3 linked regions of the Roseiflexus sp. RS-1 genome follow. The protein of the gene in region 3 interacts with the protein of the main gene of each other region in a pairwise test. Links are inferred from orthologs where the notes say so. Each region holds a gene or a part of one and is shown on either strand. Other genes may lie near its edges. The genes, in order: ROSERS_RS21315, dnaX and dnaE.

The links.
Region 1: the proteins of dnaE (region 3) and ROSERS_RS21315 interact in binary tests that used the Escherichia coli proteins (3 or more experiments, as listed by UniProt). The link is inferred for Roseiflexus sp. RS-1 from one-to-one orthologs.
Region 2: the proteins of dnaE (region 3) and dnaX interact in binary tests that used the Escherichia coli proteins (3 or more experiments, as listed by UniProt). The link is inferred for Roseiflexus sp. RS-1 from one-to-one orthologs.

Annotation. Positions count from the first base shown.
Region 1 is NC_009523.1:5,175,621-5,182,286, forward strand. Bases 1,369-4,300 are described here. They hold ROSERS_RS21315 (aminotransferase class I/II-fold pyridoxal phosphate-dependent enzyme), read right to left. Parts: upstream 3,463-4,300; coding sequence 2,275-3,462; downstream 1,369-2,274. Other genes in these bases: ROSERS_RS21310 (MGDG synthase family glycosyltransferase), read right to left, coding at 1,369-2,179; ROSERS_RS21320 (COX15/CtaA family protein), read left to right, coding at 3,652-4,300. Also shown: groL (chaperonin GroEL), read left to right, coding at 1-885; more of ROSERS_RS21310, read right to left, coding at 989-1,368; more of ROSERS_RS21320, read left to right, coding at 4,301-4,608; ROSERS_RS21325 (Uma2 family endonuclease), read left to right, coding at 4,651-5,520; ROSERS_RS21330 (ABA4-like family protein), read right to left, coding at 5,613-6,059; rocF (arginase), read left to right, coding at 6,079-6,666. UniProt on the Escherichia coli protein: Shows aminotransferase activity with methionine and histidine as substrates, and to a lesser extent also with phenylalanine.
Region 2 is NC_009523.1:1,871,871-1,878,486, reverse strand. Bases 1,233-4,114 are described here. They hold dnaX (DNA polymerase III subunit gamma/tau), read left to right. Parts: upstream 1,233-1,714; coding sequence 1,715-3,514; downstream 3,515-4,114. Other genes in these bases: recR (recombination mediator RecR), read left to right, coding at 3,863-4,114; ROSERS_RS07930 (YbaB/EbfC family nucleoid-associated protein), read left to right, coding at 3,530-3,832. Outside these bases: ROSERS_RS07940 (DUF4349 domain-containing protein), read right to left, coding at 1-719; more of recR, read left to right, coding at 4,115-4,480; ROSERS_RS07920 (DUF3048 domain-containing protein), read right to left, coding at 4,485-5,702; ROSERS_RS07915 (IS110-like element ISRfsp2 family transposase), read left to right, coding at 6,280-6,616. UniProt on the Escherichia coli protein: Part of the beta sliding clamp loading complex, which hydrolyzes ATP to load the beta clamp onto primed DNA to form the DNA replication pre-initiation complex.
Region 3 is NC_009523.1:102,289-110,460, forward strand. Bases 1,746-6,183 are described here. They hold dnaE (DNA polymerase III subunit alpha), read right to left. Parts: upstream 5,786-6,183; coding sequence 1,946-5,785; downstream 1,746-1,945. Other genes in these bases: ROSERS_RS00455 (STAS domain-containing protein), read left to right, coding at 6,174-6,183. Also shown: ROSERS_RS00440 (lysylphosphatidylglycerol synthase transmembrane domain-containing protein), read right to left, coding at 1-143; ROSERS_RS00445 (RNA polymerase sigma factor), read right to left, coding at 934-1,572; more of ROSERS_RS00455, read left to right, coding at 6,184-7,127; ROSERS_RS00460 (peptide ABC transporter substrate-binding protein), read right to left, coding at 7,144-8,172. UniProt on the Escherichia coli protein: DNA polymerase III is a complex, multichain enzyme responsible for most of the replicative synthesis in bacteria. This DNA polymerase also exhibits 3' to 5' exonuclease activity. The alpha chain is the DNA polymerase catalytic subunit.

The sequences.
Region 1 (6,666 bases), 5.1 Mb from region 3 along the record:
GATGTCGATGGTGAGGCGCTGGCGACCCTGGTGGTTAACAAACTGCGTGGCACGATCAACGCCCTGGCGGTGAAGGCGCCCGGCTTCGGTGATCGCCGCAAGGCAATGCTCCAGGATATTGCGATTCTGACTGGCGGCACCCTGATTTCGGAAGAGATCGGTCGCAAACTGGATAGCGCAACGGTCGAAGACCTGGGTCGCGCGCGCCGCGTGGTGTCGGATAAGGACAACACGACGATCATCGAGGGTCGCGGCGATGAGCGTGCAATCCGCGCCCGCATTGAGCAGATCCGCGCTCAGATCGAGACGACCACCAGCGACTTCGACCGCGAGAAGTTGCAGGAGCGTCTGGCGAAACTGGCAGGTGGCGTGGCGGTGTTGAAGGTCGGCGCGGCAACCGAGCCGGAGTTGAAGGAGAAGAAGCACCGCGTTGAGGATGCGCTCTCGACGGCGCGCTCGGCGGTGGAGGAAGGCATCGTGCCTGGTGGCGGCGTGGCGCTGCTCAATGCCATCCCGGCGCTCGACCGCGTCCAGGTGACGTATGAGGACGAGAAGTATGGCGTGCAGATCCTGCGCCGCGCGCTCGAGGAGCCGATGCGCCAGCTGGCGCGTAACGCTGGCGAGGACGGCGCGGTGATCATTGATACGGTGCGCCGCTTGCAGAAGGAAAAGAATGACAAGAATATCGGCTACAATGTGCTGACCGGTGAGTTTGGCAGCATGATCGAGATGGGTATCATCGACCCGGTGAAGGTGACCCGCTCGGCGGTGCAGAATGCGGTGTCGATTGCCGGTCTGCTGTTGACCACCGAGGCGCTGATCGCCGATATTCCGGAAGAGAAGCCGGCGACGCCAACCCCCGGCGGCGGCGGAATGGACTTCTAAACCCGTCGGTGGGTTTTCCGCAAAAGGAAGGGGAGGCGTTGTCTGGCAGCGCCTCCCCTTTTTTCGTCCGCGTCATTGCGGCGACGGTGGCGCCTCTCTCGTTTTATCGCCACGAACTCAACCACTCGCTCAGTGACACGCGCGGCGCCAGACGCGGTGCAGCGTCACGGGACAGCGCCAGGTCGCGTACAATTCGGGCGATTTCAAACGCTGCCAGTGGATTTCCGGCGGCACGCGCGGCATCGGCTGCTGCCCGCCGGGCTTCCGGTCGTTCGATCCAGCGCTGTATTCCGGCGACGAACTGTGTCGCATCCGGTGTGTACTGCGCGGCGCCACGGCGCACGACATACTCCAGATTGCCGGCTTCCTGTCCGGGTGCAGCGCCATAGATCAGAAGGGGACGTCCCACCGCCAGCGCTTCGCTAATGCTCAAACCGCCAGCTTTGGTGGCGACGATGTCGGCGGCATACATCATGTCCGCCATGGGAACAAAGCCATAGATGTGGGTTGGATTCTTCCAGGTGCGCGCGCGCAACGTCGCAGCAAGTTCGCGGTTGTGACCTGTAACGATGGCAAGCTGGATGTGTTCATTTGCCTCATCGGCAGCAATCGACAGTTCCGCCAGTGGACCGACCCCGGCGCCGCCGCCGGAGATGAGCACGGTGACCAGATCGGTGCGCCAGCCCAGATCGCGCCGCACATCCTCCGGCGCAGCGCGCGGCGCTGCAAACCGCGGGTGGACTGGAATGCCGACAATCCGTACCTGGTGCGGCTCAAGACCACATCCCAGCGCGCGTGTGCGCACCTGCGCATTTGGAACGATGCACAGGTCGTCGACTGGCGAAAACCAGGTGTGGTGCACATGCCCCAGATCGGTCACAACCGTGATCAATCCGGGACGACCCCGCACCCCGCGATAGGCATCGGCGACCAGTGCAGTAAAGAGCGGATACACGCTGATGACGACATCGGGCGCATGACGCACGAGCAGTCGTCGCAGCGCATCGCCGATAGCCAGCCCCATCGCGCTGCGCAACAGCACGGCATATGCCGCTGCATCGGTGAGCGCGTGCGCGCGGTCATACCGTTCCGGCGCGTGCTGGATAGTTGAAAGGTAGAATGTTTCTGCATGCCGGAGCAGCGAGGGACTCGATGGTTCATGCAACGGGTTGGCGATGGTAACCTGCACGCTCTGGCTGTAGTTGTGCAACAGCGCCGCCTCGATCGCCTGCGCGGCGCTCCGGTGTCCGCTCCCCGCGTCGGTTGTCAGTATCAGGATGCGCACATTGCGCATAAGCGTTTCTCCTCCTGTGTGTTCCTGGCAGTTGGTTAGACGTTGATGAAAGGTTAACTGTTTCACCCAGCCGTTCCACTGCCAGTGCATCGATGTCACAGACGGGTATGCAATGCTGCCAGGCGCTCGGCAGCCGCATCGATGGTTTCCAGGCGCTTGGCGAAGCAGAAACGCGCCAGGTTGGGCGCGCCCGTCGGGTCACTGTAGAACGCTGAGGTGGGAATGGCTGCCACGCCAATGTCGGTTGTTAGCCACCGGCAGAAGGCGCGGTCGTCGGCATACCCCAGTGCGCCGATGTCGGCAGAGATGAAATAGGCGCCTTCAACCGGAAGCGTCGGTAATCCAGCTGACTCGAGCGCCTGCTGCAACCGCGTGCGCCGTTCGCTATAGTCGCGCAACAGGTCGCAGTAGTATCCGTTGACCGACGCCTGTTCCAGCGCGACGGCAACTGCTTCCTGCAATGGCGACGATGTGGCGAACGTCACCCACTGGTGCGCCTGGCGCAACGCCTGGTTCAGATGCGCCGGTCCAACCGCGTAGCCGATCTTCCATCCGGTGACGCTAAAGGTTTTTCCAGCACTGTTGATGGTGAGCGTGCGCTCCCACATGCCGGGGAGCGTCGCCAGCGGCACATGGGCGCCACCGTCGAAGACCAGCCGGTCATACACTTCGTCGGTGATCGCAAGGGTGTTGTGATCCTGACAGAGTTCGGCGATGAGGCGTAATTCGGCGCGGGTGAAGACCTTGCCGGTCGGGTTGTGCGGCGTGTTGACGATGATGAGCGTCGGATTGCGCCTGAACGCGGCGCGCAGTTCCGCCTCGTCGAACCACCACGTGGCGTGGGTGGGATCTGGCGGGTAGAGACGCACTGGTAGAGGAATGCCGCCTGCCAGGGTAATGTCGGGTACGTAGGCATCATACGCTGGCTCGAAAATGATGACCGCATCGCCCGGCTCGATCAGCGCCAGCAGCGCATCGCACAACGCCTCGGTTGCGCCGCTGGTGATTGTGACTTCACGCTGCCAGTCCACTGCACGCCCGTAGTCACGCTCCCACTGCGCAGCGACCGCCAGACGCAGGCGAGGCAATCCGGGCATCGGGGCGTACTGGTTGATGTCGGCGGCAATCGCGGCTGCCGCCGCTTCCTTGATGAATGCCGGACCTGGAAAATCAGGAAAGCCCTGTCCCAGGTTGATCGCGCCGCGCTCCAGCGCCAGCGCGCTCATTTCGGTGAAGATGGTTGTGCCGAAACCCGCCACACGGCGGGCAAGCCTGCCGGTCATGCGTTCACTCCCTGAGTGCTGTTTCCACGTCTTCTGCTTCGCCGATACTGTATCGTACCATACCTGACGTCCTCGTGCGGAAGCGGTCAGTGGGCAGTCTTGAATGACATATTTGACCATCCGCTTACTTCGGGTATACAATGCCCGCACTATCGAGGCACAGTCGAAGCGCCTGGAAAGGAAGCGGTCATGCTGGCACGCAATCGCTTTGCAACCTATGTGTGGGGAGTGTTGATCTACAACCTGCTAGTCATTCTCTGGGGTGCGTTTGTGCGGGCAACGGGGTCGGGCGCAGGGTGCGGCAGTCACTGGCCCCTGTGCAACGGCGAAGTCATTCCACGCGCCCCGGCAGTTGAAACCATCGTCGAGTTCACCCATCGATTGACCAGCGGCGTCGCATTACTGATGGTGATTGGAATGCTCGTGTGGGCGTATCGCGCATACCCGCGAGGTCATATCGTCCGGCGCGGCGCGCAACTATCGATGGTGTTCATCATCACCGAAGCGCTGCTGGGCGCCGGGCTGGTGCTGTTCGAACTGGTGGCGCACAATGCGTCGCTGACGCGCGCCGTTTCGATGGCGGCACACCTGTTGAACACATTTATTCTGATCGCCTGTATTGCGCTGACCGGATGGTGGGCGTCGGGCGGCGAACCGATCCGTCTGCGCGGTCAGGGCGCCGTCGCATCCTGGCTGATCACCGGTATGGTCGGGTTGATCCTGGTCGGCATGAGCGGCGCAGTCATCGCTCTGGGGGACACCCTCTTCTTTGCCCACACCCGCGCTGGCGGCAGTGAGGAAGCCCTGGCGCCGCTGGTGGCGGCAATCGTCTCGATCCGCATGATGCACCCTGCACTCGCCATCGGCGTTGGCGCGTTCGTCGTGGTGGCGGCATGGTACACGAGCACAGCGCGACCGGGCGCAACGACGCGCCGCCTGGCGATTGTGCTGACCGTGCTGTACGCGGTGCAACTGGTTGCAGGGTATGTCAACGTTGCGTTGCAGGCGCCCGTCTGGATGCAACTGGTGCACCTGTTCCTGGCGGATGCAGTCTGGATTGCGCTGATCCTGCTGGCTGCGTCGGCGCTGCGTGTGAGCGCTCATTCATCCGAAGCGCAGCCTGCACCGTCGATGGCGCGGGCATAACCGGCGGCGTGTCGCTTTCGTGCCGAATTCTATGGACGCCCTATGACAAACGTACCGACACAACCGGTTCCTCCTACCGATGCTGACGCTGACCCGTTCCGCTATGGCTGGCGCTTCGTGCCGCGCCCGACCTCCGACGATCCTCACAACCTGGAACAGGCGCCGCTCACGCTGGAGGATGTCCTGCACCCGAAGGTGGGCGACTTCATCGTGCGCAGCGATCGCCACACCACTGACCGGATGTATCTCGCTTCCGTGCTGCGCGCTCGACTGGAGCCATCTGGTCGCGCTATCGTCCTCAGCAATATACGGATCGCGTGGGACATCCCCAATCTACGTCCCCACGGACCGGATATCATGGTTATCCCCGGTATTGCAGAGCGGCAAGACTGGAGCACGTTCGAGGTTGCGGTCGAAGGGGCGCGTCCGGCGCTGATCATCGAGATCGTTTCGCCGGAGACGCGCGAGAATGATGTGGTGATCAAGGTGAACCATTACGCACGGGCGGGAGTGGCGCAGTACGTGATCGTGGACGATGTAGGGCAGGGCGAGGAGCGACGACTGCACCTGCTCGACTATCGTCTGGAAGCGGGGGCGTACCGGTTGCGGGAACCGGACGCGAGTGGGCGGGTGCATCTGGAGATTGCCGACCTGTGGCTGGGGGTGCGGGGCGACGGCGTGGTATGCTACGACAGGCACAGCGGGGAAATTGGAGACTATGTGACGGTGATGCGCCAGGCAGCAGCGGCGGAGGAGCGCGCCCGGCGGGCAGCAGCGGCGCGCGAAGCGGCGGAGGAACAGGCGCGTCGCGAAGCAGCGGCGCGGGCACAAGCCGAAGAACGCCTGCATGCACTGCGTAAGCGTCTGCGAGACATGGGAATCGATCCCGATGATGTCTCACGCGGGCAGTAGGGCGTCTTCCTGACGAAGGAATGTGTCATGCGCACTGCTGGCCGCGTTGCTCGAAGACCGGGCATGTGCGCGATGTCACCTGGCTCCTGATACTATGGATTATTATCGGTTGGCGGGTGATAGGCAGGCAAACGCAGGCGCCAGATCAAAAACCCCATCAATCCGGCCGGACCGGCCATCAGGGTGGCAAAGAGGGAGGGAATGCGCACCCGGGCTGGCGCGTTCAGGCGGCGGCACTCACGATAAATCCACGCACCGCTGAACAGATCGAGCGCGAGCATGTGCGCCCAGGCTGCTGCCGCACCTTCCGGCGAACTCAAGCCCTTGCGAATTCCCTCAAGTGATGTAAAATCAAGCGAAGCGCCCTCGCGTTGCCCGCGTCGCACCGCCAGCGCCAGCGCCACAACATAGTTCAAGCCAGCAATAAACAGCGCACCAGGACGACTCATCCGCTCGGTCAATGGATGATTGGGGGCAAACATCATTGCCAGCCAGAGTGGCATGGGAAAGATGTTCAGATACTGAAAGAAACGCTCCATCAACTCTTCCTCCACACGTATGCGCGATATTGCAATCATTGGCGTGCCGCTCGACCTTGGCGCAGGACGGCGCGGCGTCGATATGGGACCAAGCGCCATGCGGTATGCAGGTCTGCGTGAGCGGATCGCAGCGCTGGGCTACCGGGTGCGCGACCTTGGCAACCTCGCCGTGCCGCTGGCAGAGCAGATCGAACCTCCGGTTGCGGATGAACCGCTGCGCTACCTGCAACCGATCGTCGGCGTTGTGCGCGACCTGGCGCAACAGGTGCGCGACGTCATCTCCAGCAATACGCTGCCGATCATACTCGGCGGCGATCACAGTCTGTCGATCGGTTCGGTTGCGGGTGTGGCGCACAACCGGCGCATCGGCGTTATCTGGCTCGACGCCCACGGCGATTATAATACACCAGAGACGACCCCTTCGGGAAATATTCACGGCATGGGTCTGGCAGTTCTGACCGGACGCGGGCATCCAATGTTGACCGGACTGATCGGACGGATCCCGGTTCTTCGTCCGGGAGATGCAGCGCTGGTTGGAGTACGGAACCTCGATGACGGCGAACGTGAACTGCTGCGCACCTCCGGTGTGCGTGTCTTTACCATGCAC
Region 2 (6,616 bases), 1.8 Mb from region 3 along the record:
TGCCATGCATCTTCCTCGATGATCGACGGCGGCGGCGGCACGGGGCGCAGTTCTGCGGTGATGGTCGACATGGCTGCGCTGCGTTGCAGGTATTGCATCCGCCCCTTGATCCGCTCAATCTGCTCCTGAACATCGCTCAACGCCTGGTTCACACGCAGCGCATCTTCAACCTTGTCGGTACGCTGCAACAGGTCGAATAGACGGTCACGCGTCGCTTCCAGGTTGCGTAGCCGCGACTCGAGATCGACATACTCTTCGGTGACATCTTCGCCACTGATATTACGGCTCAACACCTTCTTCGCCAGCCCTTCCACGCCGCTGAGCGCCTCATCGAAACGCGCCGCAGGCACGCGGAAAACGATGGTTGACCGCATCGCGTCGCCGGTGCCATACGTTTCTGTGCTCACCACAAAGCCGCCGAGTCGCGCCGCTGTCTGGCGAATGGCCGCTTCCGCTTCGCCAACGTTCACCACTTCCAGGGAAATCGAGGCATTCTTGATGATCAGACGGTCTGATGCCGGGATGTCCTGCGAGGGCGCAGGTTCAGGCGCTGCGCCACTGCCGCGTTCCAGCGCCGGCGCCCCGGCGGCTGGCGCTGCCGTCGGTATTGGAACAAACTCAGGCTGAGCTGGCTGACTTGCCGGTAATGACGCTACACTGCACGAAACCAACGCCAGCGCCGACACGACAACGATGATGATGAATCTGATAGAAGCCATGGTCGTGCCCTCCTGGTGAGTTCGATTGACGCTGCGACAAGGGAGAAGCGTGTGTGATGCAAGCGGCCGCTCTTACGCGCTTGAACCTGTCGTCATGCATATAAACGCGCGATCAGGGAATTTTGTTCCGGGATCGGATGCCGATGTTGATCGGCATGATATGGTCTTTGAAGAAATAATCCGCTCTCGTCCGCGCAGGCGGGCTTCGCCTCGCCTGGCCGAGGGATTTAGCCCCACACGGCTCATTCAGCATGGCGGATGTGTAGCAGTTCCCATAGAGGTTGAACGCTCCCAGAATTGCACGCCCCACACGGCGACCGAAATGAATTTCGGTCTACGAGAGAAGTAATCCGCCATCGTCCGTCGTCGGGCATAATGCGGGCTAAAGCCCTCCCTGAGCGCGTGGAAGCCCCTGCGGGGCTGGAGCGTCTCTGCCGGGGTGCACGCCGGAGGCGTGCGCACCTGAGGTGGCGTCTCTCCTATTCCGGAAGGAAGGCGCACGATTCTCGCCCGCGCAGGCGGGCTTCGCCTTTCATAGCCGAGGGCTTATGGTCCTTGAAGAAATAATCCGGTATAGCCCGCGCAGGCGGGCTTTGCATTCCATAGCCGAGGGCTTATGGTCTTTGAGTAAATAATCCGCTACAGCCCGCTCTAGCCCGCGCAGGCGGGCTTCGCCTCGCATAGCCGAGGGCTTCAGCCCCACGGCTAGCGCGGTAGAGCGGAATAAATGCTCAGTCTCCATCAGCCCGACGGCTTGTGCGGTAGAGCGGATTTAATGCTCAATCTCCATCAGCCCCACGGCAAGGAGCAAATACCGGATTATAGCCCTGTCTAACAAGACCAATCTTTGCGAGAACTGCTATAAATTCTCAATCTCCATGATATGATGCCCTCGCTCCCAGGAGAAATATGAACACGTACCCGACGCCACAGGTTTGCCCCTCAGGAGCGCCTCAGGTATAATGCCCCAGAGATCAAACGCGGAGCAGACAGGCATGACCGTACAGGCGCTCTACCGCCGCTACCGATCACAGACGTTCGATGAGTTGATCGGGCAGGAACACGTTGTCCGCACACTCCGGAACGCGATTGCGGAGGGCCGGGTTGCGCATGCCTACCTGTTCACCGGTCCGCGCGGCGTCGGTAAGACGACCGTTGCGCGTCTGCTGGCGAAGGCGGTCAACTGCACCGCGCCGCCGGCAGAACGTCCGTGTGGCGTGTGCGAGTCGTGCCGCGCTATTGCCGAAGGACATGCTGTTGACGTGATCGAAATGGACGCTGCATCGCACACGAGCGTCGAAGATGCGCGCGAGATCATCGAGCGCGTGCAGTTCCGCCCGGCAGTTGCGCGCACCAAGGTCTACATCATCGACGAAGTGCATATGCTCTCGACGGCGGCGTTCAATGCGCTGTTGAAGACGCTCGAAGAGCCGCCGCCGCACGCGCTCTTCATCCTGGCGACGACCGAGGTCCACAAGGTGCCGGCGACGATCCTGTCGCGCTGTCAGCGTTTCGTCTTCAACCGCCATACCGTTGCCTCGATTGCGGCGCACCTGCGGTCGATCGCGGCTCAGGAAGGCGTCACTCTGGAAGCGGGCGTCGCCGAAGCGATTGCCCGCGCCGCTACCGGCAGTATGCGCGATGCGCTCAGTGTGCTCGACCAGTTGATGGCATACGGTGGCGGAACCATATCGCTCGAACAGGTGCGGAACCTGCTTGGCGCCGGCGAAATGCAGGAAGTGACGGCGCTGGCGGACGCACTGATCGCCGGTGATCTGCCGGGCGCGCTGCAGGTGATCGCCAATGTCGCCGCTGCGGGCGCCGACCTGCGTCAGTTTACCCGCGATCTGGTCGAGCGGCTGCGCGCCGTGATGCTGCTCCGCGCTGGCGCCGATCGTTCGCTCCTTGATGTTGCCGAAGAAGAAGCAGTGCAGATCGAGCGTCAGGCGCACAGCGCTGATCTCGGCGCCCTGATGCGTTGGGTCAAACTGTTCAGCGAACTGGATTACCAGTTGCGCGTCAGTTCCTATGGTCAACTCCCGCTCGAACTGGCGGTTATCGAGGCCGTGATCGCACCGGCGCCGGCAACGGCAATGGCAGGCGCCCCGACTGTTGCATCGCGTCCCGTTGTTCGCCCCGAACGCAAAACGCCGCCGTCTCCCCCGGCAGTACAACCAACGACCGGAACATCCGGCACCCCCCCCATCATCGAGACCGCGTCCCCTTCCGGTGCTTCACCCGTTGCCGAACCAGCGCCCCAACCCGGTATTCCGGCAGACATGGCAACCCCCCAGACGTCGCCACCCCAGCCGGTTGCGCCAGACGACCCGCGCATCCAGCATCAGGCGCAAACCCGGCGCGCGTCCGAACCGCCGGTCGAAACCGGCGAAGGCGTGGCCGCCGCGAATGCCGATGCCGCCGCGCTGGAACAGATCGAAAGCATCTGGCACAACATCACGCGCGATGTGCGCGTTCACGACAAAACCCTCCAGGCGTTACTCAACAGCGGCGTTCGCCCGGTCGATGTCAAGGATGGCACACTGATCCTGGAAGTGCCGAGCGAGTGGTTTGTTGCCAGGCTGGAGAAGCCGGCGGTACGCCAGATCGTCGAGCAGGTGATCAGCAAACACATGGGCACGATGTTTTCCATTCGCTGCGTTGTCGAAGCGCAGCGGCGCGAGAATCCCGGCGCTCTGCGCGAGCAGATCCGTGCAACGCGCAAAGATCCGCTCGTTCGCGCAGCGCTCAACATTTTCGACGCCGACATTATTGCTGTGGAAGATCCGAATGCATAATCAAGGAGCACCCGCATGAACCCGCGACAACTGGAACAGATGGCTCGCCAGATGCAGAAGGAGATGATGCGCATCCAGGAGGAACTGGCGAATACGACAGTGGAAGGAACAGCAGGCAGTTATGTGACCGTCACCATGAACGGTCATCGTGAGATCAAATCGATCAAGCTCGCGCCGGAAGTGGTCGATCCCGACGATGTCGAAACGTTGCAGGACCTGATCGTTGCCGCCATCGCCGATGCCAGCAAAAAAGCGCAGGAACTGGCGGAACAGCGTCTCGGACCGCTGGCTGGCGGCATGAAGTTGCCGGGTTTCTAGAGGGGCGCCTGGAAGCGCACACCTGTCCGTATGCACCAGACGCACGACATCCAGATCCTGCCCGCGCCGGTCATCCGTCTGATCGAGGAGCTCAACCGGTTGCCCGGCGTAGGTCCCAAAACGGCATCGCGCCTGACCTTCTTCCTGCTGCGTGCGCCCGATGACCTGCCGCTTGCCCTGGCGCACGCTCTGACAGCGTTGAAGCAACAGGTGCAGTTGTGTTCGCGCTGCTATTTCATCACCCAGGGTGATCTGTGCGCCATCTGCGCCAACCCTGCACGTGATCAGCGTGTTATTTGCGTGGTCGAAGAACCGCTCGATGTGGTGGCGATCGAACGCACTGGCGTGTACCGTGGGTTGTACCACGTGCTGCATGGGCGCATTGCGCCGCTCGAAGGGATGAACCGCGAGGATATCTACTTTGACGAACTCCTCGACCGGGTGCGCGCCGAGCCGGTTGAGGAGGTGATTATCGCCACCAATCCGAACCTGGAAGGCGAAGCGACAGCATTTCACCTGCAACGCGCCCTGGCGCCGCTCGGCGTGCGCGTGACCCGCCTGGCGCGCGGATTGCCCACCGGCGGCGACCTGGAGTGGGCCGACCCCGGCACGCTGGGTTCGGCGCTCGAAGGGCGGCGCGAGATGTAGGGCGCTACGAAATGGTCAGATTTTCAAGCGATGGGAGCGCGACGATCCAGATCTGACCGGCGTTGAACGCGATCTCGTTCCCGGAAGCGTCAAGGAAGAGCAGACGATCCTCTGGCGCACCCTTTTGCCACGTCACCTCACGCTCGACGCCATCCATAAAGACGCGCGCCTTGCCGCTGCCGATCACCATTTGCTCGATCCGTCCTTTGTCATCGCCGGGGATGGGCTTCTCTGGAACTTCCATCACAACCACATTCTTCACCCGCAGTTGCTGCCCGGTCACCGCATCGATTGCCGGGCGCCCGCGGCGCAACCGCAGATAACTGTTAGTCGCCGGGTCATACGTCCATCCTGCCGGGTCTTCCCGATAGATGAAAAAGTACTCGATCCGTCGGGCAGGCGGGCGCGCATCGGGCGGGGCGTCCGGCTTGAAGAGAAAGCCAATCTCCGGATCGCCGAACGGCTCCGGCGCAAGATCGCGCAACGCCCGTTCGAGCGCAGCGCTGTCGGTGTACAGATTGTGCGGCGCAGAACGTTGCGCGATGCGCGCAAAATAGACGCTCCTGTTCTGGAACAGCGCATCGACATCCACCAGGCTCGTCGTATTCCGAAGAGTTTCCAGCGCCTGCGGCGCACCACCCGCGTGCACGTACAGACCGCGAAACTCCATTGCCCATTGCACAAAGTAGAGCCGTGCGCTGCGCACCGGACCAATCGATGAGGCCTCCGGCGTGATGCCCGGAGCATAAACCGCCATAAAGCGGGTCAATCCAAACTCTGCCAGCGCCTCGAACACCACTGCCGCCTTGTCGAGACCCGACTGCGGATATGCATTGGGATGATTGTCGATCATCACCACAATCGGGCGTTGCCGGAGAGCGCCACGCGCCAGCGCCGGCGCGCCGGTGATCGGATCGAGCGTCACAACCGTCGGCGCGGCGGTCGGCGCGGACGTTGGCACGCTGGTCGGCGCGGCGGTCGGCGCGGACGTTGGCGCACCGGTCGGCGCAGCGGTCGGCGCGGACGCTGGCGCGCTGGTCGGCGCAGCGGTCGGCGGAACAGTGGTTGGCAGAGCAGCAGTCGGCGCAGACGACGTGACCGGAGGGGGCGAGCTGCACGCGCCGGTGATCAGGGCAACCAAGAGACCGGGGAGTACGAGAATGGCGGAGCGACGCAGCATTGTCACCTTTCTGAACGATTCGGCGAACATGTTCACACGCATCGATAATCCTTAAGTAACGTTGAAGGTTGGAACGTTGAAGGTTGAAGGTTGAAGGTTGAACGTTGCACGTTGAACCTTGAAACGTTGCACGTTGAACCTTGAAACGTTGTACGTTGAACCTTGAAACGTTGCACGTTGAACCTTGAAACGTTGCACGTTGAACCTTGAAACGTTGTACGTTGAACCTTGAAACGTTGCACGTTGAACCTTGAAACGTTGTACGTTCAACCAACACCTGGCATTACCGACACCAATGGGCACACGGTATTGTACCATAGAGTCCACTGCAAAAAGGGCAGGTCACCGCTGAGGCGCAACGTTCACAGCGGCGGATTCCAGAGCGAGTCACGCACCCGTATGCTGCGCCATACATCCATCATGGTCCGTTTGGAGGGTTCTCTGCGCCCTAGTATAATCTAACGGGACACGGTATACCGTTCTGCGCCAGGTTCACGAGATCGCCGCGGAGTGTTGGGTAGCCGTGTCCTTCAACGCGACCAAGCCGAACAGTTATCTGGGCCCTCAAACCCGCATATGCTAGCAAGGCTGGCGCCGTTTTCCTCAGGAGGTTCTGTGTATGGCTTCCCGTGAGTCGCTCTTTATCGGCATTGATGTCTCCAAACAGACGCTGGATGTGGCGTTTGGCGCCGACCCGCACGCGCCACGCGAGACGATACCGTCTACCGACGAAGGTGTCCAGCTCCTGGTCACGCGACTCCAGCGCCTGCAGCCGACCCTGATTGTGCTGGAGGCGACCGGCGGGCTGGAGCGCATGGTGTTCGCCCAACTGCTCCAGGCTGGCGTGCCGACGGCGCGGGTGCAGCCACGCCGCGTGCGCGCCCTGGCGCACGCGGAAGGACGCCAGGCGAAGACCGACCGCCTGGATGCCCGGTTGCTCGCCCGCTTTGCCGAAC
Region 3 (8,172 bases):
TACACACCGACGCCAGGCGCAAGCCACCAGTAGTTCGCCTGACGCATAACCTGCCAGAACGTCTGGAAATCGAGACCGCGAAGCGCAATCCAGAGACAAACGGCGCTCACGACGATTCCCAGCCACAACTTCCAATTGCGCACCAAGGGAGCCTCTCCAGAAGCGCGGGTCAGCCGCGCGCAATGTTGCTTGCAGCGATGCCGCGGCACTACACACCCGGCGTCGAAGGGGCATGATACTTCGCGTGCGCAGGTCTGTCAACGGCAGAGAGCTGTACTAGTAGAACCAAAAACTCAGGAAACTGTCAGACCAGGTCTGGGATGCGCTGCACCTCAAACACCATTCGCCTCGAAAACGCTTACGTGGACTGAATCCGACGCTCCATCCTGTTCCACCGTCCATGCCGCCCCGCCGACCTGGACACAATCGGAGTCAAAGCCTTCCTTTCCGCCCGCGAGTGGAGGGTTCGGGGGGATGGCGCGTGATCGCGCAAATCTTCGAGGGACTGCCGTTCTGCCACACACAACGGAAGGGTGCGGCGAACAGACGCTACACCCTCCCGAGAAAGGCACGACGCGAACGGAAGCTACAAGAGCGGAACGTTTCTTCAAAGCCCGTCAGATTCGCAGACAGAGCCGCATACTTTCAATGATCTGCCGGGCTATCGGGCGAATACTGGCTTCCACTTTAGCCGCCAGGCTGGTTGCGTGCAGGACACCAGACTATGCATATATGGGTCCATTGCAAAAAGGCTATTTCACCGCTGAGACGCAGCGTTCGCAGAGGAAGATGCCAGAGCGAGCCACTCCAGCGCACCATGCTTCGCCGCGCATACACTTCGTTTTCGAAGTTCTCTGTGCGCTCGGCGTCTCAGCGGTGCGTTTTTGCAGTGAAGTCATCTATGGTGCAGGTCAGAGAGAGAACCAGTTGCTCTTACGACGCATCTCCTGGTTGGAGACCGCGCGCTGTTAACAGCGCACCGAGTTTCTGCAGCCCCAGGCGCACACGCGTCTTGATCGTTCCGAGCGGTCGATTCAGTTTCGTGGCGATTTCCTGGTGCGACAACCCGCCGAAGTATGCCAGTTCAACTGCCTCGCGTTGCGTATCGGGAAGGTGATCGAGTGCGTCACGGATAACGCGCCGCTGTTCAAACGCCCACGCTGCTTCCGGCACATCAATCTGATCATCGGCGAGTTGCTGGATCACAGGATGATCAACATCCTCATAGACCTGAGTCGGGCGGGCGCGCATGCGGCGCAACTCATCGATGCACAGGTTATGCGCAATGCCGAACAACCACTGCGCCACACGCCCGCGCTCGATGTCAAAACTTGCGCTACGGCGCCAGACGCGCCAGAAAACTTCCTGGACAACCTCTTCTGCGAGTTCGCGATTTTTCAACATACGCAGCGCCATGCGGTAGACCACAGACGAATAGCGGTCGTAAAGCGTCTCGAGCGCGCTGCTGTCTCCCTGTGCGATTGCCGCGATCAGAACATGGTCGTCTGGAGTGTCGGTGCGGGGGATGGCGGCTGTTGTGCGAATGTACTCATCAGAGGATTGGTTGACCATGGAAGAACCTCTTTTCTCTTCCCGTGAGGCTGTTTACCTCGCCCTTGTTTCACGATGATTATATATCGTTCACAACCCTTTGTCAATGTTTTGAACAGATTTTGAAAAGATTTCTCATCCTCCTTTCATCTTTTCCCGAGACAGGGTTCTATAGCATAAGAAAGCCATAAAACAACCTTCCAACCTGAGGAGGTTGTATTTTGGTTGCACAGTTTTGTACTGTGCCTGCACAGGTTTCGGGCAGATCTGGGGAACAATGCCGCCTGTCCGGGCGCAGCGCAGCGCCCCTACCGCGCCCCCGCAGCGCTGATGCGCCCCTCGACGCCGGACGCGCTCGCTTCGCCTGTATGGGCGCAGCGCGGCTACGCCCCTGCTATTCCACCGAAACGCACTCCGGTCCGAGCGTATCGCGCAGCGCGCCGATCAATCCCTCATCGCACGTGATCGTCCGACGCATGCGCAGCAGCACCCGACGATCGGCAGTGTCCAGTTGTATCACAACCTGATCCGAGCCGTCGCGTCCACGCAGCAGATCGTAGATGTGCTGCATCAGGCGGATGTCTGAGTCGTGATCGCCGGTGCGACGAAAACGCAGGCGCATGGTACGTCCCTGCGCAGATCCGCCGTTGGTCTGCGGCGGATGATGGTCGTGCCCGTTCCCGTTCGGCGCTGCAGATGGTCGTGGGCGGGATGTAGCATGCGGTTTGATGATCGAAATAGGGGTGGTTACCGGCGGCGCAGCCGGAGTTGGCGATGGGGATGTAGACCCCACCTCTGCAGAGGGAGACTCTGGCGGTGTCGCCGCTGCGGTTGCAGGAACGGATGGCGCGACAGGGCGCGCCGTTTCATCTGGCGCTGTCGCATATGGAACGATCTCCGGGGGAACAACGCCGTCATCCTCCTCCGCCAGTCCTTCGAGATCCATTTCAGGCGCATCTGGCGGCAGCGCAGCTGCTGACAGGTCGAGGTGCGCCGCCTGTTCGAGCACCAGTTGCACGACGCCATTACGCTCATCGACTTTTGCCTGCACAACGAGCAGCGCGTCCTGACGGAGCAGATCGCGGTATTTTTCGCAGGCTTTGGGAAAGGCGACGAGTTCGACAACATCTTCATGTTCGTCTTCGAGCGCCGCAACCAGCATTGAGTCGCCCTTTTTTGTCGAAATTGCGCGAACGCGCGTCAGCATGCCAGCAAAGGTATGCACCTTGCCCATATATTCCTGCAACCCTTCCGGGTCGCGGAGCGCGGCAAGCGGCACGCGATTGTCGATGGCGGCATCCGCCAGCGCCACTTTACGCGGGTCGCTTGAAAAGACGACGCCAAGCAATTCTTTTTCCCATGCCAGTTGCTCTTTCCGATCATCAGGGGTCTCGTTGATCGTCGGCAGCGGGATCGCACTGATCGAGGCGTCCGTATCGGCGACGATATTGCCGAACATGTCAATCTGTCCAGTTTCACGGTTCTTCTGAGCGCGTGCGCCCGCCTCCAGCGCCGTGTCGAGGATCGCCAGCTTCTGCCGGCGCGTGCCGGGGAGCGGGTCGAGCGCACCGGCTTTGATCAGGCTTTCGAGCACCCGTTTGTTCAAGGCGTGACGGTCCACCCGTTCGCACAGATCGTCCAGCGAGCGGAACGGACCGTTCGCGTCGCGCTCGCGCAGGATCGCCTCGATCGGTCCGGCGCCCACATTCTTGATCGCTGCCAGCCCGAACAGGATGCCGCGCCGGATCTGACCATCGGACGGATCGCGAAATTCGCGGATGGTGAAATCGAGTGCGCTGGCATTAATGTCGGGACCGAGCACCGGAACGCCGCGCTGACGGCATTCATTGACCGCCTTGGCAATATCTTCCGTCACACCGCCGGCGCCCTTCAACACCGCCGCCATGTACTCGACCGGATAGTTCACCTTGAGCCAGGCGGTCTGATAACTGAGCAGACCGTAGAGAGTCGAGTGCGGTCGATTGAACGAGTACCCGGCGAACGGCAGGATCAGGTCCCACAACTGATCCGCCTGCTCCTGGGTCAATCCTTTGCGGAGACACCCCTGTTTGAACTTCACCTCGTTCTCCGCCATCAACTTTTTGTCTTTTTTGCTGATGGCTTTGATGACGATGTACGCCTGACCGAGGGTATAGTCGGCGACCTCCTGGAGCAGGCGCATGATCTGTTCCTGGTAGACGATCACGCCATAGGTGTCTTCGAGGATCGGTTTCAGGATGGGATGGAGGTACTTAATATCCTGCGGGTTATTCTTATTATGAATATAGACCGGGATCTGCTCGAGCGGACCGGGGCGATAGAGGGCGACCATCGCGTACAGGTCTTCGACGCGGGTCGGCTTGAGTTGCATCAGATAGCGTGTCATGCCCGGACTTTCGAGCTGGAACACGTTCGTTGTTTCACCGCGGCTGAGCGCCTCGAACACCTTCGGGTCATCAAGCGGAATATCGGCGAGTTCCATTTTTCTGCCGGTCGTCTGCGCGATATACTCCAGCGCCTCGGCGACGACCGAGAGATTGGTCAATCCGAGCACGTCCATCTTCAGCAGACCCATCTTCTGCAACGTTGGACCCTCGAACGCCGCCATGAGCGCGTTCTCGTCCTTTGTGGTGCGTTGCAGCGGCACAATGTCTTCGAGCGGCGTGCGACTGACGACCACACCGCAGGCATGCGTGCCGACGCTTTTCATGCGCCCTTCGACTTTCTGCGCCCAATCGATCAGCCGCGCCAGGTCCGGGTTCGTCGTGTAGATCTGTTTCAACTCCGGCACCCGTTCAAGCGCCTGCGCAATCGTGGTTCCGACCGGCAGCGCCGGGATGAGTCTGGCAACGCGATCCACCTCATTCAACGGAATCTCCAGGACGCGCCCGATGTCGCGCAGGGCGGCTTTGGCGCCGAGCGTACCGTAGGTGATGATCTGCGCCGTGTTCTCGCGCCCATACTTCGCCGCGATGTACTCCAGCACCTCGTGGCGGCGGCTATCGGCGAAATCGATGTCGATATCCGGCATCTCCAGGCGTTCCGGGCTGAGGAAGCGCTCAAAGAGGAGTTTGTTCTTCACCGGATCGACATCGGTAATGCCCAGGCAGTAGAGGATCAACGATGCGCCCGCCGACCCGCGCGGCAGGCAGGGAATGCCACGCGCCCGCGCAAACTTGACGTAGTCCCAGACAATCAGCATATAGTCGGGGAAGCCGGTTTGGTTAATCACATCGAGCTCATACGCCAGGCGTTTGACGTACTCTTCCGGCGGATGACCATTGAAGCGGCGCATCAATCCTTCCTCGCACACCAGGCGAAGATAGGAGGCGGCATCGTGTCCTTCGGGGATATCAATCGTCGGCAGCTGGACGCGCCCGAACTCCAGGGTCAGGTTGCAGCGCTCGGCAATGCGGCGTGTATTTTCGAGCGGCGTCGTACCGTATTTCTTAAACCGGCGCCACATCTCTTCGCCCGACATGATGTGGTAGGTGGCGTCCATCTGATAGTTCTTCGCACACAACTCCTTGAGGGTCATGTTGTAGCCGAGCGCCAGGATCATCTTGTGGGCTTCGAGGTCTTCCGGACGGACAAAGTGCGTGTCGTTGGTGACCACCAGCGGAATCCCCAGTTCCTTCCCGATACGCACCAGTTCATCGTTGATCTCTTCAAGCTCCGGCGTGTTCTCGTGCAGTTGCAGTTCGAGGAAATAGTTGTCGGGTCCAAGCAGGTCGCGGTACCAGGCGGCGATTTCACGCGCCTGATCCTTTTGCTTTTCGGTCAGTCGCTGGATGACTTCGCCAGCGATGCATGCGGATGTGACGATCAAGCCGTCGTGATACTGCTCCAGCAGTTCCCGGTCAATGCGCGGTCGGGCAAAGACTCCCTTCCCCATGCCATCGAGGTGGGCGCGCGTCGTCAGGCGCACCAGGTTGCGGTAGCCGACCTCGTCCTTCGCCAGCAGGAGCAGATGGTAGTAGTTCTTCGCGCCACGGCTCGTTGCATCGCGGCGCGATCCGGGCGCCATGTACGCTTCCAGCCCGATGATCGGCTTGATGCCCGCTTTTTTTGCGCTGGCATAGAACTCCATGACGCCATACATCACGCCATGGTCGGTCAGGGCGATGCTGTCCATCCCCAATTCGACGGCGCGCGCAGCGATGGCGCTTGTGGCAGCGTAGCCATCGAGCAGACTGTATTCGGAGTGAACATGCAGATGGACAAAATCGTTCATAGGAGTGCTCCGCAAAGCCTGGCGATATACAGATTGAAATGCTTTACACCTGGAATTGACAATTCAATCAAATAATACCCTGCAAAGCAGCATATGCCGATCCCGTTTCGGGCAGGTGTCAGTCAGAGCGCATCAGAATGCGGCGGCTCAACATAACAACAAATGCACAGCCGGTATTGTCGGCGTCAACAGTGCAAGTATAGCACACCCATGCGAGATCGGTGAAGTGGATAACCTGTGGATGTGTAAGAGATTATTGTGGATAGTATCAGGATGCCATGGACGCAGAGAGGTGGTTTCATGATTGCGAAACAGTTGCTTTTTTGCGATACTTAACAAAATAGTGCTATCCGCCCCGCGTCCCTCCTCAACCGAAAGGAAGCGTGGTATGTCTATCACTATCACCCAGCGACAGAGTTTCATCGCCATCTGCGCCCTGATCGGCGCGAGCGCGCTGATCTATGGCGCACTATCGGCGTTTGCTGGCGAATGGTCACGGGTTGTCGTCAGTCTGATCAGTTTGCTGATCACAGTGCTTCTGCTGGCGGCGTATCTGCGCGGTTGGGAGCAGGCGCGGCACGTGCTGGTGATTGTGTTCGTTTTGCTCATCGTTGTTGGCTCGGTCGATGTTGAAACAGTGTACCGACCCAATCTCCTTGTTCCGCCAGCGCTGGCGCTGGTACTGCTCTCCCCGCCCTGGGTGATTGGGGTTGCTATCGCTGGCGTTCTTCTGATGGGGATGCGCACGGGATGGAGCGGACCGTATCTCGACGTGCTCAATCTTATCGTCTACACGGTTGTGGTCGGTCTGATGCTGCTGGCGCGCGCCATTCTGAGCACAACCGCGCGGCAGGCGGAAGAAGCGCGGCGGCAGGCGGAAGAAGCCCGGATGCGGGCAGAGACGCTGGTGGAATCGCTGGCGGAAGCCAATGCTGCGCAGCAGACCCAACTTGAAGAACAGCGTCGCCTGCTCGCACTGGTCGCCACGCTCGAAACACCCGCCATCGCGCTTGCCGATGGCGTCCTGTTCGCGCCGATCGTCGGGCATGTGGACAGTCGGCGCGCGTCGGCGCTGATGCAACGCCTGCTCGAAGCGGCGCACAGCGAGCGTGTACACCACATCATCATCGATATTTCGGGGGTGACAACCGTCGATTCGATGGTTGCGAAAGCGATCGTCGATACAGCGCAGGCGCTGAAACTGCTCGGATGCGACGTGACGTTGAGCGGTATTTCGTCGAAAGTGGCGCTCACTCTGACGCAGCAGGGCATTGCGATCAGCGATGTTGCAACCGTTCGCAGCCCACAGGAGGCGTTGCAACGGATAAGCGCCGGGGGTTGAGCGTGGAAACGAAGGTTTACTTCCGCTTCCACGCCGATACATTCCACGTCACAGGGGCAAGGGCGTCGGGCGAAAGCCCCTCGACGCCGGGGTTTGCCGCGACGATGCTCAACCGCTGAAAGAGGGGCAGCGCTGGCAGTTCCTGTGTCCAGAGTTGCTGCTGACGCAGATATGCTTCTGCGCGCTCGACCGGATCAAGGGTTGTATCGGCGGTTCGCACGGCGCGATCGGCATCGCGGAAGCACCAACCGGCGAAGTTTTCGCCGCGATACCCGTTGCTCTCAGAGGGAACCGCAGCGCAACTCCAGAGTTGCAATCCGCCCGGCTCTGCTCCGGCAATCCATCCAAAGAGCGCCAGATCGAACTGTCGCAGGTAGAGAGGACCGTCGGCATCGAACATCTCTTCGGATGGGGCTTCGTTGATCTCGATTTCGATACCGAGGGCGTGCATATCCTGCTGGAATCGCCGGGCAATCTCGCTGCGCACTGCACTCCCCTGGGTGGTCAGCAATTGCAGCGTCAGTGCGACCCCCTCGGCGGTGGCACGGATGCCATCGCCGTCAGGATCGGCATATCCTGCCTCTTCAAGCAACTGTCGCGCCTGATCGGGATCGTAGGGGTAGCGGGTCAAGTGGTCAGGCGGAGCGGCGAGTTGATCCCCCGGCAGCACCCAACTGTCCAGCACCGGTGTCCGCCCGCCGAACAGCGCATCGGCGATTGCCTGCCGGTTCGTACCGTATGCGATAGCGCGCCGCACACGAATATCCTGAAGGATTGGAACATCCAGGTTGAACACAATATGCTCCCAGATAGGGTTGGGAACGGTCATTACCTGCAAGGTTTGTTCGCTGGCATCGCTGGCGAAACGATCCAGCATTGCCGGCGGAATGCGATCGGCAAATCCCAGGTCAAGATTGCCGTTGAGCAGATTGGCGCGCAACAGTTCAAGATCGGCAAAAGCGCGGATCACCAGGCGTGACGCGGAAGGCGCCGGACCGAAATAATACGGATTGCGCTCGAAGCGCAGTTCGGTGGAAGTTCGCTC